DNA from 2 places in the Comamonas sp. Tr-654 genome. Region 1 is predicted to be linked to the other one. Evidence: predicted binding sites of a transcription regulator. Region 1 holds the regulator's gene; the other holds the start of a gene.
What was found. The regulator sigma-54, encoded in region 1, starts transcription at its own class of promoters, with help from an activator protein. The targets are predictions, from matches to a motif close to TGGCANGNAANCTGCTTT.
Positions count from the first base shown of each region.

Region 2: the regulator sigma-54 is predicted to act here: its motif matches at 6,659-6,676, upstream of F3J24_RS21425 ([protein-PII] uridylyltransferase).

Region 1 is NZ_VWWQ01000002.1:16,158-25,112, reverse strand. It holds gene F3J24_RS05750 (tRNA-binding protein) at 1-257, shown strand, start outside; gene F3J24_RS05745 (DUF711 family protein) at 315-1,547, shown strand; gene F3J24_RS05740 (aspartyl/asparaginyl beta-hydroxylase domain-containing protein) at 1,682-2,608, shown strand; gene F3J24_RS05735 (hypothetical protein) at 3,118-3,687, shown strand; gene F3J24_RS24910 (hypothetical protein) at 3,713-5,005, shown strand; gene F3J24_RS05725 (RNA polymerase factor sigma-54) at 5,088-6,689, opposite strand; gene lptB (LPS export ABC transporter ATP-binding protein) at 6,835-7,617, opposite strand; gene lptA (lipopolysaccharide transport periplasmic protein LptA) at 7,614-8,270, opposite strand; gene F3J24_RS05710 (thiol:disulfide interchange protein DsbA/DsbL) at 8,401-8,955, opposite strand, start outside.
Region 2 is NZ_VWWQ01000007.1:355,460-364,414, forward strand. It holds gene F3J24_RS21405 (FecR domain-containing protein) at 1-902, opposite strand, end outside; gene F3J24_RS21410 (sigma-70 family RNA polymerase sigma factor) at 899-1,408, opposite strand; gene purL (phosphoribosylformylglycinamidine synthase) at 1,608-5,618, opposite strand; gene map (type I methionyl aminopeptidase) at 5,798-6,610, shown strand; gene F3J24_RS21425 ([protein-PII] uridylyltransferase) at 6,800-8,955, shown strand, end outside.

The DNA of each region.
Region 1 (8,955 bases):
CCCGCAAACCCGCCTACAAGCTGCTGGTAGACCTGGGGCCCGAGCTGGGCCAGCGCAAGTCCAGCGCGCAGATCATCACTCACTATCAGCCTGAGGAGCTGATAGGACGGCTGGTGGTGGCCGTGGTCAACTTTCCGAAGAAGCAGATTGGGCCCTTGATGAGCGAATGTCTTGTGACCGGCTTTCACGATGCCACGGGAGCCGTGGCCCTGTGCGTACCCGACAGGGAGGTGCCGCTGGGAACGCGCTTGCTTTGATCGGCATATTCAGATGCAAAATGGCCGCCAGCCATTCTCCTGCCTACGGATACTGCTATGAATATCAGCTTCAACCCGCTGGTGCGCGTGCGCACCGTCACCGCCTTTGTCAACCTGAGCGCCGATAAGGCACAGTGGCAGGCCGGCCTGACCCAGGCCAAGCAGCAATGCGATGCCTTGGCCGATGCCATCGAAGCGCGGGGCTACCAGGTACAGTCCATCCGCATCGTGAGCAACCCGTTCGGCGAATACCTGGACGTCAGCGGCATAGTCAGCGCCCTCGCCGGCCTGCGGCACATTGCCGAAACGCTCAAGGCCATCAACACCGGCAAACGCCGCATCCGCTTTGCCGTGGGCGAAGCGCGCAATGCGCAGGAAGTCGCCCTGCTGCCGCAGCTGATTGCGGCCTATGGCGACCTGTGCAACGCCTGCGTGAATATCGATCTGGATGAACATGGCTTTCTGCAGACCGACTTGCTGGCCCACAGCGTCCAGGCCATTCAGCAAATCGCACGCACCACGCCGCGCGGCGAAGGCAACTTCAACTTCACGGTCAACTTCAACTGCGCACCCGGCATTCCCTATTTCCCGGCCAGCTACCACCGCGGCCAGCACCACGGCGCCCTGGTGCTGGGTCTGGAAACGCCAGACCTCATGGTGGCCGACCTCCAGGCGTTACAAGCTCAGCGCCAGCAGCTCGATCACTCAGCCTGGCTCAAGCTGGCCTTTGACCGTCTGAGCCAGTCGCTGACCGAACACGCGACTGCCATCCAGCGCTGCGCCGACGGCGTGAAACTGGCCGAGGGCTGGCATATCGCGGGCATGGACACCTCTGCCGCGCCATCCAAGTCCTGCGCCTCCATGGTCGATGTCTACCAACTGCTGGGCGTGCCCTGTTTCGGAGCCAGCGGTACGGTGGAAGCCTCGGCACTGCTGACCCGCGTCTTCAAATCGGTAAGCGGCGTAACGCAGATCGGCTTCAGCGGCCTGATGCTGGCCGTGACCGAGGACCAAGGCCTGGCCCAGGCCAGTCTGAATGACGAATTCGATATCCGCGCCCTGCTGACCTACAGCAGCGTCTGCGGCATCGGCCTCGATACCGTGCCTGTACCGGGCGACAGCAGCGCCGAGCAGATCGCCGCCGTCATGCGCGATACGGGCACCATGGCTTTTCGCCTCAACAAGCCGCTGACGGTGCGACTGTTCCCCGTGCCGGGGCTCAAAGCCGGCGACAGAACAGCCTTCGAAAGCGCTGACCTTTGCAACTGCGCCGTGCTGGCCCTGCCCTGAATATCGATCCCGACCGGCTGCCGCGCCTGACAGCCAAGTGCCGACAGCTATTGCTTTTGATATTCCCCTACCCCGGTTCTGTTTGACAGAACCCCATGGTGGCAGCCGGGGTGCCCCCGGTAAAATTGATCCTTATGGCAAAAATTATCGTTCTGGCACTGGTGCTGCTTTTCTTTGGCTGCGGGCTGTACATGCATCTGCGCGGCAAGGTGCGCCACAAGGTGGTCAAGCAATTGTTTGACCACTCCACGTTCACAGCGCCGTTCAACGTCTTCATGCTGATGTTCAGCAAGGTGCCGCGCACGCCCTATCTGCCCACCAGCACCTTTCCCGAACTGGCGCCGCTGCAGGCCAATTGGCGCGAGATCCGCGAGGAAGCCGTCAATCTGCAAAAGAACATGCAGATCAAGGCTGCTGCCAACAACGACGACGCAGGCTTCAACTCCTTCTTCAAGACCGGCTGGAAGCGCTTCTACCTCAAGTGGTACGGCGACGCCCACCCTTCGGCCATGGAGCTGTGCCCCAAGACCACGGCCCTGGTGAAGTCGATTCCCAGCGTCAAGGCCGCCATGTTTGCCGAGCTGCCGCCCGGCGCCAAGCTCAACCTGCACCGCGACCCCTATGCAGGCTCTCTGCGCTATCACCTGGCCGTGCTGGCGCCCAACGACGACCGCTGCATGATCGAGGTCGACGGCCAGCCCTATAGCTGGCGTGAAGGCGAAGGCGTGATCTTCGACGAGACCTTTATGCACTGGGCAGAGAACCGCAGCGAAGGCAACCGCATCGTGCTGTTTTGCGATGTGGAGCGCCCCATGACCAATGGCTTTGCGCAATGGCTCAACCACTGGCTGGGCAAGAATGTGGTGGCCGCCGCCAGTTCGCCCAACAACGAAGGCGACCCGCGCGGCATGATCAGCAAGCTGTTCAAGATCTCGTTCTATGCGGGCAAGTACCGCCGTGCCTTCCGCGACTGGAATCCGACCTTCTACAAGATCCTCAAGTTCGGACTGATGATCGGCGTGCTGGCCTGGTTTATCTGGTGGTTGATTCCGTCCCAATAGGCCTGCACTGAAGGCAAAGCCTCCCAAAAGCCGCTGACGCATGTCCAGCGGCTTTTTTTCGCCTTCTCGGCGGACCCTCTCAAAAATCCCGTCTCAAACTCCGCTCCTATGGAGCGTGCGTATTCCTGTCCAAAAGACAGCAAAAGCATCCCAATGCCTGGCCGGTTGCCTGCCGCTCAATATCCGCCATTACCTAGAGAAACCTCAATTCAAATTAATTAAGCTCAGGTTACAAAATATGGCATTAAAAACCTTTACTCACAGTCAAAGAGCATTTTAAGCATGAAAACAATTGTCAAGCCGGCATGAGTATTGATTAATCGTAAACCTCTCTTATTTCAATAATGGGGTTTACCCTTAATAAGAGATTTTACTCAAAAGGAGGTCGATAAAATTTCTTCACCTGTTAAAAATCACAGGAATTGGCCTTTTATTAAACAACAGCAGGGAGTGAAATTTATGCATTTTCAATCGCGAAAGCCATTAACTATCCGTCAAGGAGAGTGGCAATGCTAAAAACCATAAAAATGGTATTGATTGCATCCCTCGTGGGATCAATCGTTGCCTGCGGCGGTGGCGACGGTAACAGCAGTGGCGGCGGAGGAGGCGGCGGTGGCACTCCGCCAGGCCCTGGCGTCACTCAAACTCCTGCTGAAAAAATCGCGGCACTTGAGTCGTCCGGAGAGATTCCCAAGTTGGAACGTGGCCCTGATATCAGCGGCCCCGACAGCAATACCAGCGGTGTTCGCGACGATATTGAATCTATTTTGACAGCCGAGTACACCGGAGCCCAGCTTGCCGCCGTGCTGCAAACCGCAAAAGCCCTTCAAAAGGCCTTGCTCGTCGACACCGAGGACATCAACGCAGTTAAGGCCGTTGATCGCGATATTTCTCGCGGAATCAGTTGCATATTCTCAAAATTTAATGGAGCGGAAGGTTCCAAGCAGCCGGCAAGAGTCGGGCAAGAACTGGAGTCAATGACGGCCAATACCAAAGACAGACTCTTGGCCTATCTCAAATACAACAAGGCGCTCGATGGAACGTCCTCCGCTTGGCCAGAGGGAGATACCTGTGAATAAGTTTTTCAAACAATGCACATGCTTATTGCTGTCGCTCGTATTCATCAGCGCTCCGCTTACCGGTGGCGCGCAAGTCATCAATCCCGATACGAATCTATGCCGGGAAACCGGTATTGAATTCGCCTTCCTGAACGGTGTTCAAACCACGAAACTACAGGCTGCGCAGGCCTTGGGGGTCCTTATAGGCATTCACGGTCAGAGCGCCCCCGGCGGCGATCAGATCAAGTATGAAACCCTGTACAACTATTCAAACGGCTTCGAAGATTTTGTCGAGACCTTCGAGCAGCGCCTGCAAGAGCAAGATGGTTTGCTGGCAGGCCGCCTGGAGCTCTTCTTCGAAGCCCTGAATGGAGGCGGTTCATGGTGGGACAACATCACCAACTCCGTGCCGGCGGCCGCAGAGTTGCTCAATGGATTCAACGACTGGCGCAACGCGGCAACCATTCGCTATCTCACGGCCATGCTGGGCAATCCGCCGACGCTTGCCAACTATATGGAGCATCAATCACGCATCGACAACTGGATTCTCGAAGGCAAGAAGATTCTCTTGGTCGCCCACTCCCAGGGCAATCTGTTCGCGAACGCAGCCTATGCCTATGCTGCGCCCAAGGCCGCCGTAGGCTCGGTGAAGGTAGTGCATATTGCGCCGGCCTCACCCACGCTCAACGGCGAGCACACTCTCGCTGACAAGGATCTGGTCATCAATGGTCTGCGCGCCGTAGGCACCGTGGCCGACATCACGGACAGCATTCCCGCCTATCAGCAGCGTCCTGCCGGTATCAATGGTGGAAAAGACCTGCTCGGCCACGGTCTGCTCGAGATTTACATCAACCCCGGCCTGGAGATCTCCAACCGCGTGAAGAGCCACATCACGACTGCACTGTCCACACTCGTGGCCCCGCCGGCGCGAGCGACATCCGGCTTTTTCACCACCACGCTGACCTGGGACGGCAGCGGTGACGTCGATCTGCACACCTATGAGCCCGGAGGCTCGCATGTCTACTACCGCTACATGCGCGGCGCCAGCGGCTATCTCGATGTGGACAACACCGTCGCCTACGGACCTGAGCACTACTATGCATCCTGCGATTCAGCAAGACTGCAGGAAGGCACCTATCGGGTCGCCATCGCCAACTACGCCAGAGCCGCCGGCAGAGTCGCCACGGTACAGGTTGCATCCTGGGATGACGGCGTGCTGGGCACCAAGTCTGTCACCCTGGGCGCGGCCACAGGCGACAACCCGGTCTATGCCATGTTCAATGTCGTGGTGAGCAAGAACGCCCAGAACGGCAAGTACTCCGCAACGCTGGCCCCATAAGCGACGACGCTCATCCAGCCCAAGGCAAGCGGTCTTCATCAGGCCGCTTGCCTTTTTTCGCTCCGAGCCGCGCGGCGATTCGCTACAGCGCCTTGCGCAGCGTGGTCGTCGGTATCTTGAGCTGCTCGCGGTATTTGGCGACAGTACGGCGCGCACACTCAATGCCCTGCTCCTTGAGCATGTCGGCCAGCTTGGCGTCCGACAGCGGCTTTCTCGCATCTTCGGCATCGACAAACTGCTTGATCAGCGCACGCACGGCCGTGCTGGAGGCACTGCCACCGGTTTCCGTGCCCAGGCCCGAACCGAAGAAATACTTGAGCTCGAAAGTACCCTGGGGCGTGGCCATGTACTTGGCCGTGGTCACGCGGCTGATAGTGGACTCGTGCAGGCCCAGCGTGTCTGCGATATCGCGCAGCACCAGCGGGCGCATGGCCAGCTCGCCATGCACAAAGAAGTTCTTCTGCCGCTCCACGATGGCTTCGGAAACACGCAAGATGGTGTCGAAGCGCTGCTGGATGTTCTTGATGAACCAGCGCGCCTCCTGCAGCTGCTGCTGCAGCGCCGCATGACCGTCGCTGTTCTTGTGGCGACGCAGCACGCCGGCATAGATGTCGTGCACGCGTAGACGCGGCATGACCTCGGGGTTGAGCTGCACGGAAAAGTCCGACCGGCCCGAGCCGGCCCGCACCGGACGCACGATGACATCGGGCACCACGATATGGCGCTCCACGTCGACAAAGCGCCGACCCGGACGCGGCTCCAGCCTGGCGATCAGGGCCATGGCCTCGCGCAGCTGTTCCTCGCGCGCGCCGCACAGGCTGGTGAGCTTGCGCAGATCGCGCCGCGCCAGCAAGTCCATGGGCTGGGAACAGATGGCCTGTGCCAGCAGCAGCCGGCTCATATGCGCCTCGGTCGTACCCTCGTCCTCGGCCGTGCGGATCAGATCGCGCAGCTGCAGTTGCAGGCACTCGGCCAGATCACGCGCGCCCACGCCCACCGGCTCCAGGCTTTGCAGCAGCTTCAGCGCAATGGCAAAGTGCTGCTCCAGCTCCTCGCGCTCCTCCAGATCGTCGCCGGCCAGGCTCTGCGCCAGCTCCTGCAGGGAATCCTCGAGATAACCGTCGTCGCTGAGCGACTCGATGAGAAAGCGCAGCGCCGCCGTGTCTGCCGCACCCAGATGCAGGCTTAAGGCCTGGCGATGGAGAAAGTCGGTCAGGCTCTGGTGCTCGCGCGCCAGATCGATGGCATCGGTTTCATCATCGCCATCGCGGTTGCGCGTGGAGCTGCTGGCCGAGGGCGTCTCCCACTCGCTGCTGGATTCGCCGCCCCACTCCCCGTCCTGGCCGTCCATGCCGTCGGCCTCCCAGTTCAGCGTTTCTGGAGTTTCAGGGCTCGGTGTTTCCGCTACGGTTTCAGTAGCTAATTGCGCTTGCGATGCTTCTTTTTCAGCATGAATACCATCTGAAGTGCTGTATTCATTGGCGCTAGCAGCTACATCTACAGGAGCATCTCCCGCAGTTTCGGCCTCATCGCCCGCACGCTCCAGAAAGGGGTTGTCGACCAGCATCTGCTCGACTTCCTGCGCCAGCTCCAGAGTGGAGAGTTGCAGCAGCTGGATGGATTGCTGCAGCTGCGGCGTCAGCGATAAATGCTGCGAAACGCGTAGCGAGAGACCTGGCTTCATCGAGGCGCGGCTCCCAGACAATCATTGCAAACGCGCACAGTGCAGTGGGTTTGCCGCAGGGCTGCCCCAAGGCAGACCGCGGCGCAGCCGGTCAGGGCCCCTTCTGCAGGCGGCGACCACACAAAGTGAGGGAGCGTGGGGGTCATCACATTCTGAAATGTTCGCCCAGATAGACGCGGCGCACATCGGCGTTCTCCACGATCTCCTCGGGCGTGCCTTCGGCCAGCACATGGCCGTCGCTGATGATGAAGGCGTGGTCGCAGATGCCCAGCGTCTCGCGCACGTTATGGTCGGTAATCAGCACACCGATGCCGCGCTCCTTGAGAAAGCCGATGATGCGCTGGATCTCGATCACCGCAATCGGATCGATACCGGCAAACGGCTCGTCAAGCAGGATGAAGCGCGGCTGCGTGGCCAGGGCACGCGCGATTTCCACGCGCCGACGTTCACCGCCGGACAGCGCCAGCGCCGGCGACTGGCGCAGATGCTCGACGCGCAGCTCCTGCAGCAAGCCCGTGAGGCGCTTTTCGATCTCGCCCTGCGTCAGCGCCTTGCCTTGCTCGTCCTTTTGCAGCTCCAGCACGGCGCGCACATTGTCTTCCACGCTGAGCTTGCGGAAGATGGAGGCTTCCTGGGGCAGATAGGACAGGCCCAGGCGCGAGCGCTGGTGAATCGGCATGCCGCCCACCGGCTGGCCGTCGATGAAGATCTCGCCGCCGTCGCTACGCACCAGGCCCACGATCATGTAGAACGATGTGGTCTTGCCCGCACCGTTGGGGCCGAGCAGACCGACCACCTCGCCTTTTTGCACGGACAGCGACACATCCTTGACCACCTTGCGGCTGCCATAGGACTTGGCCAGATGCTTGGCCTCCAGGCGGCTGTCGGACTCGCCGCTGCGGCTGCTGGAGAAGGTCGGCTCACTCATTTCTTCTCGTCGGCTTTCTCGCCGCCCAGCGTCATGCTCGGGCGCAATTGGGTGGCAGGAGTGGCGGGCTTGGGCTGTGCGCCCGGCGTACCGTCCTTGGGCGCCATGATGGCGCGCACGCGACCGCCCTGGCCCACGGAGGAGCTAGGCAGGCCGCCGCTGGTCTTCTGGCCATCGACGGTATAGACGTCGGTGATGTTGTTGTAGACGATGATGGAGCCCGTGACCTGGTCGCTGAGCTGGCCGCCACGGTAGCGGCGCATCTCGCCACGGCGGATGAACTTGACGATATCGGCCTTGCCGTCGTATTCGATGACTTCGCCTTCGCCTTCGATGAACTCTTCGGGCTGACCGGCCACGGTGTCGCGCTTCTGGCGGAAGAAGGCGCGCTTGCCGGGCTCGGCCTTGATCACCCCGTACTGATAGCCCTCGGCATCCTGACGCACATCAAGCTGGGCGCCGCGCAGCACGATGGAACCCTTGGTCATCACCACATTGCCGGTGAAGACGCTGGTCTGCTGCAGCTCGTCGTGACGCAGCGCATCCGCCTCGATATTCATGGGCTTGGCGCTGTCGGCCTTTTCGGCATGGGCAATGCCGGTCGCTGCTGCCAGGGCGCAGGCCAGCGCGAGAGGTAGGAGTGTTTTTTTCATGGAAGGCACGTTTCTTGCATCCATTGTAGTCATTCCCTTTTTGCAACTTGCGTAAAAACCACCCACAAAAAAGCCCGCGCTACGGCGGGCTTGCGGGGCATCAAACGTCGTTGGCGTCTGAAACCTGGCGTCAGGCCTTGCGGCTGGAGGCGATCAGTGCATTGACCACGCGCAGCACATTGTCCATATTGCCAGCCTTGGTGCCGTCCGTGTAATAGCGGCCGGCCACACCCATGGCGGGCACGCCTTCCACGTCATACTCGTTTTGCAGCTGGGTGGCCTTGCGCACCTGGTTGGCCACGGTGAAGGAGTTGTAGACTTCCTTGAACTTGGCCAGATCCACGCCCTGCTTGCCGATCCAGTCAAAGATGGCGTCGTCGTTCTTGAGCGGGTTGCGGTCCACGTGAATGGTACGGAACACCTTGGCGTTCAGCTGGGGCAGCAGGTTCATGCCTTCCAGTGCGTAGTACAGCTTTTGCTGGGGCACGAAAGAGGCATTGAAGGCCACGGGCACCTGACGCACCACCACATCGGCGGGCTGGGTCTTGGCCCAGGCTTCGAACTGGGGCTCGAAGGCATTGCAATGCGGGCAGCTGTACCAGAAGAACTCGATCACCTCGACCTTGCCGGCCGGCGCGCTCACGCTGGCGGGCTTGCCCAGCTTGATGTAGTCCTTGCCTTCCTT
Region 2 (8,955 bases), on a different contig from region 1:
ACCGCAGGATGGCAAACCAGGGAAACAGTGGTGGCGGGCTGCAGCGCCTGCAGCACGGCATCCAGGCGCATATTGCGCGCCACCAGCATGCCGTCAATCCAGGCCGACTGCTCCTCATATGCCGGCACGGCAGCAGCCACTCCTCGCATATCGAGCCAGGCCTGCTGCCCGGCCGGCAGCACACGCTCTTGCTGCGGCTGCAGCCGTGGCCGCAGCCGCACCGCCCCTTCATAGACGGCGACCAGACTACGCTGTCCTTCGGCGACGTTCACGGTAAAGCGGGTACCCAGAGGCCACATCTCGCCCGCCTCGGTCTGCACCACCAGAGGCCTTGCTGGCTGCTGCGAATCTACTGCAGTCACCACATGGATATCACCCGCCCGCAACAGCAACCGCCGCTCGGTGGCGCCAAAGGCAATATCCAGCGCGCTGCCACCGTTCAGCACCAGTTGCGTGCCGTCTGGCAGGGTCAAACGGCGGCGCTCACCACGCGCCGTACGCACATCGGCGACCCAGTTGCGCCAAGGCAGGTGTGCCTCCATCTGCCAGGCCGCGCCACCGCCAAGCACCAGCAGTAGCAGGGCCTGCACCGCACGACGTCGATCTCCGCCACGCATGGATACCAATGCGGACCTCGCCAGCGCAGCAAGCGGCGTGTCGCCGAGACCTTGCAGGCGCTGCTGCACGGCCTGGATGCGCTGCCAGGCCTGCTCGTGCAAGGGGTCCTGAGCACGCCAGGCATGCCACTGCGACTGCAGCAGGGTGCTGTCCGGCTCCTCCTGCAACTGAAACCACCACTCGACAGCCTGCCTGGCCAGGTCTGCTGGGACTTCTGGCGCCGTTGCCGGCAAGCCCTGCGCAGAGATCTCCGTTTCGGCAGAGGAAAGCCGCTGCTCGTTCATGCGGCTACCGCCGCAAAGCAGCGCATGCCGGCCTGCATCAGGTAGCGCTTGACCGTGGTGATCGAGATCCCCAGTTCCTGGGCAATCTCGGCCTGCTTCATGCCATCGAGCTGGGACAGCAGAAAAGCCTGGCGTACCGGCACAGCAAGGCCATCAAGCATGCGGTCGATTTCGTCCAGCGCTTCAAGCAGCAAAGCCCGCTCCTCGGGGGATGGCGCCAGAACCGGCGGCAACTGAGCCAATGCCTCGAGATAGGCGCGCTCCAGTTGCTGGCGACGGTAATGATTGGCAAGCACGCGCTGCGCCACCGTGGTCAGGAAGGCCTTGGGCTCGCGAGCCGATACCGGCTCCTGACGCGCCAGCAAGCGCAGGAACGTGTCATGCGCCAGATCGCCCGCCTGATGCACGTCGCCAAGTTTTCTTCGCAGCCAGCCGTGCAACCAGCCGTGGTGCTCGGTATAGAGACGGGCAACCTCCTGGTGCAGGGGACTGGTGTTAGTTGGCATGTCGGGTTTCAGCTCTCTTTCGAGATTCCTTGCAATGACTTAATCAATAGTGATTATCATTTAGATTGTAACCAGGTGCAGGCCCTGCCAGCGCTCATACTCGGCAGCGCCTCGGCGCCGCGCTGGAGCCCCCGAACTTCCATGAAAAAAGGCTCTGCAGAATGCAGAGCCTTTTGATTGCACTAGCAATGCCAGGGAATCAACCCAGCCACTTGCGGGCGTTGCGCCAGACGCGCATCCAGGGGCTGAATTCGGACTTGTCACCCGAAGTCCAGCTCATCTGCACATTGCGGAACACGCGCTCGGGGTGAGGCATCATCGCGGTGAAACGCCCATCGGCGGTCGTCACTGCGGTCAGGCCACCAGCCGAGCCGTTGGGGTTGAACGGATACTGCTCGGTCGGCTGGCCGTGGTTGTCCACATAGCGCATGGACTTGACCACCTGCTCGGCATTGCCACGGAACTGGAAGTTGGCAAAGCCCTCGCCATGCGCCACGGCGATCGGCAGACGGGAGCCGGCCATGCCTTGCAGGAACAGGCTGGGCGACTCCAGCACTTCCACCATGCTCAGACGCGCCTCGAAGCGGTTGCTCTGGTTTTGCGTGAAGCGCGGCCAATCCTGCGCACCGGGGATGATGTCGGCCAGTTCGGCGAACATCTGGCAGCCGTTGCAAACGCCCAGACCGAAAGTGTCGGTACGACCGAAGAAGGCCTGGAACTGCTCGGACAGACGGTCGTTGAAGGTGATGGAGCGTGCCCAGCCAATGCCCGCACCCAGGGTGTCGCCGTAGCTGAAGCCACCGCAGGCCACCACACCGGCGAAGTCCTTGAGCTGCGCACGGCCGGACTGCAGGTCGCTCATGTGCACGTCCACCGCATCAAAGCCGGCTTCGGTGAAGGCGTAGGCCATTTCCACATGGGAGTTCACGCCCTGCTCGCGCAGCACCGCCACGCGAGGCTTGGCAGCCACGCTGATGAAGGGCGCTGCCACGTTCTCCTGAGGATCGAACGTCAGATGCACATGCATGCCAGGATCGGTGGGTTCGCCTGCCGCAGCATGCTCGCTGTCGGCGCACACGGGGTTGTCGCGCTGCTGGGTGATCTTCCAGCTCACGGCATCCCAGACCTGGTGCAGATCGGACAGGGTTGCGCCGAACACCTTGTTCGCATCGCGCCACACCTGCAACTCGCCCTTGCCGGCGTCCACAGGGGACGAAGCAGGACGGGTCTTGCCGATGACATGGCTGCACTGGATCAGGCCATGTTCGCGCAGCACCTGCAGCACTTCGGCACGGTCCTCGGTCCTGATCTGCAGCACGGCGCCCAGCTCTTCGTTGAACAGTGCGCGCAAGGTCAGGTCTTCGCGACGGCCGGAGACCTGCTTGCCCCAGTTCTTGCCTTCACCGCTGTCCATGCGGCTGTCGGAGATGCCATCGCCTTCGGTGATCAGCATGTCCACATTCAAGGCCACGCCCACATGGCCGGCAAAGGCCATTTCGGCGGCCGTGGCCAGCAGGCCGCCGTCGCCCCTGTCGTGGTAGGCCAGGATCAGTCCCTTGGCGCGCAGTGCATTCACTGCATCCACCATGGCGATCAGATCCTTGGGGTCGTCCAGATCCGGCACTTCATTGCCCGACTGATTGAGCACCTGACCGATGATGGAGCCGCCCATGCGCATCTTGCCGCGGCCCAGGTCGATCAGCACCAGGGTACTGTCTTCCACCTCGGCGTTGAGCTGGGGCGTGAGCGTGGTGCGCACATCGTCGATGGCTGCAAAGCCGGTGATGATCAGGCTCACGGGCGAGGTGACCTTCTTGGTCTGGCCGTTCTCGCTCCACTGGGTGCGCATGGACAGGGAGTCCTTGCCCACGGGAATAGAGATGTTCAGCGCAGGGCACAGTTCCATGCCCACGGCCTTGACGGTGGCATAAAGCGCAGCGTCTTCACCGGCTTCGCCGCAGGCGGCCATCCAGTTGGCCGACATCTTCACCTTGGACAGCTCGATGGACGCAGCCAGCATATTGGTGATGGCTTCGGCCACGGCCATGCGACCCGAGGCGGGCGCGTCGATGGCGGCCAGCGGTGTGCGCTCGCCCATTGCCATGGCTTCACCCTTGAAGCCCTTGTAGTCGGCCAGGGTCACGGCCACGTCGGCCACCGGCACCTGCCAGGGACCGACCATCTGGTCGCGATGGGTCAGGCCACCGACGGCGCGGTCGCCGATGGTGATCAGGAAGCGCTTGGAAGCCACTGTGGGGTGGGCCAGCACTTCGATCACGGCCTTTTCCAGCGGCACGCCGGTCAGGTCCATGGCGGGCAGCTCGCGCTCCACGCTGGTCACATCCTTGTGCACCTTGGGCGGCTTGCCCAGCAGCACGTTCATGGGCATGTCCACGGGGAACTTCTGGTCGCCGGACTCGACCGCCGTATCCTCCAACACCAGCTGGCGCTCTTCGGTGGCCGTGCCGATGACGGCAAACGGGCAGCGCTCGCGCTCGCAGAAGGCCGTGAACTGCTCCAGCGATTCGGGAGCGATGGCCAGCACGTAACGCTCCTGCGATTCGTTGGACCAGATTTCCTTGGGCGAGAGGCCGGACTCTTCGAGCTTGACGGCTCGCAGGTCAAAACGTGCACCGCGCCCGGCATCGTTGGTCAGCTCGGGGAAGGCATTGGAGATACCACCGGCACCCACGTCGTGGATGGCCAGGATGGGGTTGCCTGCGCCCTGCTGCCAGCAATGGTTGATGACTTCCTGCGCACGGCGCTCGATCTCGGGATTGCCGCGCTGCACCGAGTCAAAGTCCAGTTCCGCGGCATTGGTGCCCGAAGCCATGGAGCTTGCCGCACCACCGCCCATGCCGATACGCATGCCGGGGCCGCCCAGTTGGATCAGCAGCGTGCCCGCCGGGAACTCGATCTTCTTGGTCAGCTCGGAATCGATCACGCCCAGGCCGCCGGCGATCATGATGGGCTTGTGGTAGCCGCGGGTGATGTCGCCGACCTGCTGCTCGTACTCGCGGAAATAGCCGGTCAGATTGGGACGACCGAACTCGTTGTTGAACGCCGCGCCACCCAGAGGGCCTTCGATCATGATCTGCAGCGGGCTGGCGATGTGCTCGGGCTTGCCCACTTCGCTGCCCCAGAGCTTGGAGACGGTGAAGCCGGTCAGGCCGGCCTTGGGCTTGGAGCCACGGCCGGTTGCGCCTTCGTCACGGATTTCGCCGCCGTTGCCGGTCGATGCGCCGGGGAAGGGCGAAATCGCCGTGGGGTGGTTATGTGTTTCCACCTTCATCAGCACATGGTTGGTAGCCGCCTGCTTCTGGTAGCTGGGGGCGCTGATTGCGTCTGCCTTGGCATCGAACTTGGCAACAAATCGCTCGACCTCATGGCCTTCCATGATGGAAGCGTTGTCGGCATAGGCCACCACGGTGTGCTGGGGCGAGCAGGCTTCGGTGTTGCGGATCATTCCGAACAGCGACTTTTCCTGCTCCACGCCATCGATGGTGAACTTGGCGTTGAAGATCTTGTGGCGGCAGTGCTCGGAGTTGGCCTGCGCGAACATCATCAGCTCCACATCCGTGGGATTGCGCTTGAGGTCGTTGAAAGCGTTGACCAGATACTCGATCTCGTCTTCGGCCAGGGCCAGGCCCCATTGCTTGTTCGCGGTTTCCAGCGCTGCGCGGCCACCGCCCAGCACATCCACAAACTCCATGGGCTGTGCCGCCAGGGTAGTGAACAGTTGCTCGGCCTCTGCGCGTGTCGCAAACACGGATTCGGTCATGCGGTCGTGCAGAAAAGCGGCGATCTGAGCGGTCTGCTCTGTCGACAGCTCGGGCTTGCCGCCCAGCAGGCCGGACTTCATGTCCACGCGATACTCGGTCATGCGTTCCACACGGAACACATTCAGGCCGCAGTTGCGGGCGATATCGGTGGCCTTGGAGGCCCAGGGAGAGATGGTGCCCAGACGGGGGGTGACGATGAAAGCCAGGCCTTCGGCGCTGCCCGTGTAGGGGTCTCCATAAGTCAAGAGCGCCGAAAGGCGCTCTTGCAATGCGGGCGCAACTGCGCCCTCGGTGGCAACCAGGTGCACAAAGCGTGCAGATACGCCGGTGATCTTGGGGTGGATGGCGACCAGATCGGTCAGAAGCTGTTGGGCGCGGAACGAGCTCAGGGCGTTTCCACCCTCAAACTGTGTCAGATGCAATGTCACGTGGCGGCCTGTTTATGTGAAGGCTGTTGAAAAGCGTCCTGGCCAATCCCCTGCCTGAGAGGACCGGGCCAAAGCGCTGAATTCGGTGAGCCTCGGATTTTACCGTGCCTCGGGGTTAGTCCGAATGCTCACACCCACAAGCCCTGCATGTTCAAGCGCGCAATGGGATAATTGCGGCCATGAGCATCACACTGAAGACCCCCGAAGACATCGAGAGCATGCGCATTGCAGGCCGCTTTGCTTCGGATGTGCTGGACTACATCACCCCCCACATCAAGCCCGGCATCACCACCCAGCAGATCGACGATCTGTGCGCCAAGCGGATGGCCGAGCAAGGCACCAAGACGGCCTGCCTGGGCTATCAGCCTCCGGGCATGACGCCCTACCCGGCCTATGTCTGCACCTCGGTCAACCATGTGGTATGCCACGGCATCCCCAACGACAAGCCTTTGAAGAAGGGCGATATCGTCAATGTCGACGTGACCATCATCACCGAAGACGGCTGGTTCGGCGACAACAGCCGCATGTTCATCATTGGCGAAGGCACGATTGCAGCCAAGCGCCTGTCCAGGCTCACGTTCGAAGCCATGTGGAAGGGCATTGCCCAGGTCAAGCCCGGTGCCACGCTGGGCGATATCGGCCACGCCATCCAGACCTTTGCAGAGAGCAACAACCTGTCCGTGGTGCGCGAATACTGCGGCCACGGCATCGGCAAGGTGTTCCACGACGAGCCCCAGGTGCTGCACTACGGCCGCCCCGGCGAAGGCGTGGTGCTGGAAGAAGGCATGGTCTTCACCATCGAGCCCATGCTGAATCTGGGCAAGCGCGACATCAAGGCCATGCCCGACGGTTGGACCGTCGTCACCAAGGACCGCAGCCTGACCGCCCAATGGGAGCTGATGCTGGCCGTCACCAAGACCGGCTATGACGTGCTGACCTGGTCCGAGGGCTCGCCCACTCCGCCTGACTTCATCACGTCCATCCGCACCTGAGCGCACTGCTGCCGCTGACCTGCATGCCGCACCGGCCAAAGCCGGATGCGGCATATTTTTTGCTTGTAGACCTTGTGCTGCAAGCGCCATGCGCTCATCTTTTTGCCATCACGGGCCTCAAGCCCAAGTCAGTTGGGTTAAGGTGACGCTCAAGCACTTGCCCTGTTGAAACGCTTTTTTCTACTGCGCATGACCTCCTCTGCCCACTCCTACGCCCACTCTGCCGACGTCTCCGACCTCTCCTCGCTACAGGGCCTGCGCGAGCAATATCGCGAGGCCAAGGCCCGGCAGATGGACTTGCTGCGCAACCCCACGCTCGGCAGACGCAGCGTGCGCGGAGTGCTGCACCATTTCAGTGAACTGGCCGACGGTCTTCTGCGCACCCTCTGGCAGCGCGCGCAGATGCCGCAAGGCACAGCCCTGCTGGCCGTGGGGGGTTATGGGCGCGCCCAGCTCTTTCCCTACTCGGACATCGATGTGCTGGTGCTGCTGTCCCAAAGCAGTGCACAGCCGGCTGCGGAACTGGCGGCCAGCATCGAGCAGTTCATCAGCAGTTGCTGGGATGTCGGCCTGGAAATCGGCTCCAGCGTGCGCAGCATTGCCGAATGCCTGCAGGAGGCCGCGCAGGACCTGACGGTACAGACCGCCATGCTGGAGTCACGCCGCATCACCGGCAGTAAGGCCTTGTTTGCCGACTTCGAGCAGGCGTTTCGCGCGCAACTTGATCCCAAGGCTTTTGTCGAAGGCAAGCTGCTGGAAATGCGCCAACGCCACGCCAAATACGACTTCACGCCCTATTCGCTGGAACCCAACTGCAAGGAATCGCCCGGCGGGCTGCGCGATCTGCACACCATGCTCTGGCTGGCCAAGGCCGCAGGCTTCGGCAATAGCTGGCATGAGCTGGCCGAGCAAGACCTGATCACCCATTTCGAGGTGCAGCAGCTCGAATCCAACGAATCCCTGCTCAGCCTGATCCGTGCACGCCTGCATGCCGCTGCCGGCCGCCACGAGGACCGGCTGGTCTTCGACCTGCAGACCGCCGTGGCCGAAGCCTTCGGCTACCGCTCCACCACGCCGGAGGGCCGCAAGCTGGCCATGCGCGCTGGCGAGACCCTGATGCGCCACTATTACTGGGCCGCCAAGGCGGTAACCCAGCTGTGCCAGATCGTGCGCATGAGCATCGAGGAGCGCCTGAACCCCGGCTCGCACGAGCTGATTCAGCTCAATGATCGCTTCTGCGAGAAGGCCGGCACCATCGAGGTGGTCAGCGACGATCTGTACGAGCGCGATCCGCACGCCATTCTCGAAACCTTTCTCATGTATGAGCAGCATGAGGGATTGACGGGTCTGTCGACGCGAACACTGAGAGCGCTGTATGCCAGCCGCGATGTGATGGACAGTGCTTTCCGTCGCGACCCGGTCAATCGCGCCACCTTCATGAAGATCCTGCAGCAGCCGCGCGGCATCACCCATGCCATCCGGCTGATGAATCAGACCTCGGTGCTGGGCCGCTATCTCTGGCCCTTCCGCCGCATCGTGGGGCAGATGCAGCACGATCTGTTCCACGTCTACACCGTGGACCAGCATATCCTGATGGTGCTGCGCAATGTGCGGCGCTTCTTCATGGCCGAGCATGCCCATGAGTATCCGTTCTGCTCCCAGCTCGCCGCAGGCTGGGACAAGCCCTGGATTCTGTATCTGGCCGCCCTCTTCCACGACATCGGCAAGGGTCGTGGCGGCGATCACTCCGTGATCGGTGCCGTCGAAGTCAAGCGTTTTTGCCGCGCCCACCAGATCGACAAGGCCGATGCGGAGCTTGTCGAGTTTCTGGTGCGCGAGCACCTGACCATGAGCCAGGTGGCACAGAAGCAGGACCTGTCCGACCCCGACGTGATTCGTGCCTTTGCCGAACGCGTCGGCAACGAGCGCAAGCTCACCGCCTTGTACCTGCTGACGGTGGCCGACATTCGCGGCACCAGCCCCAAGGTCTGGAGCGCCTGGAAAGGCAAGCTGCTGGAAGACACCTACCGCCTGACCCTGCGAGTGCAGGGTGGCCGTGCCCCGGATGCCGCCGCCGAGATCGAAGCTCGCAAGCGTGAGGCGCTGGTGCAGCTGGCCCTGTCCGCTCAGCCCTTCGAGTCCCACAAGAAACTCTGGGAGACGCTGGATGTGAGCTACTTCATGCGCCATGAAGCGGCCGACATCGCCTGGCATACCCGCCATCTCTCACGCCATGTGGGCCTGGGCAAGCCCGTGGTGCGCGCCCGGCGGTCGCTGGCCGGTGAAGGCCTGCAAGTGCTGGTCTATGCACCTGACCAGCCCGATCTGTTTGCCCGTATCTGCAG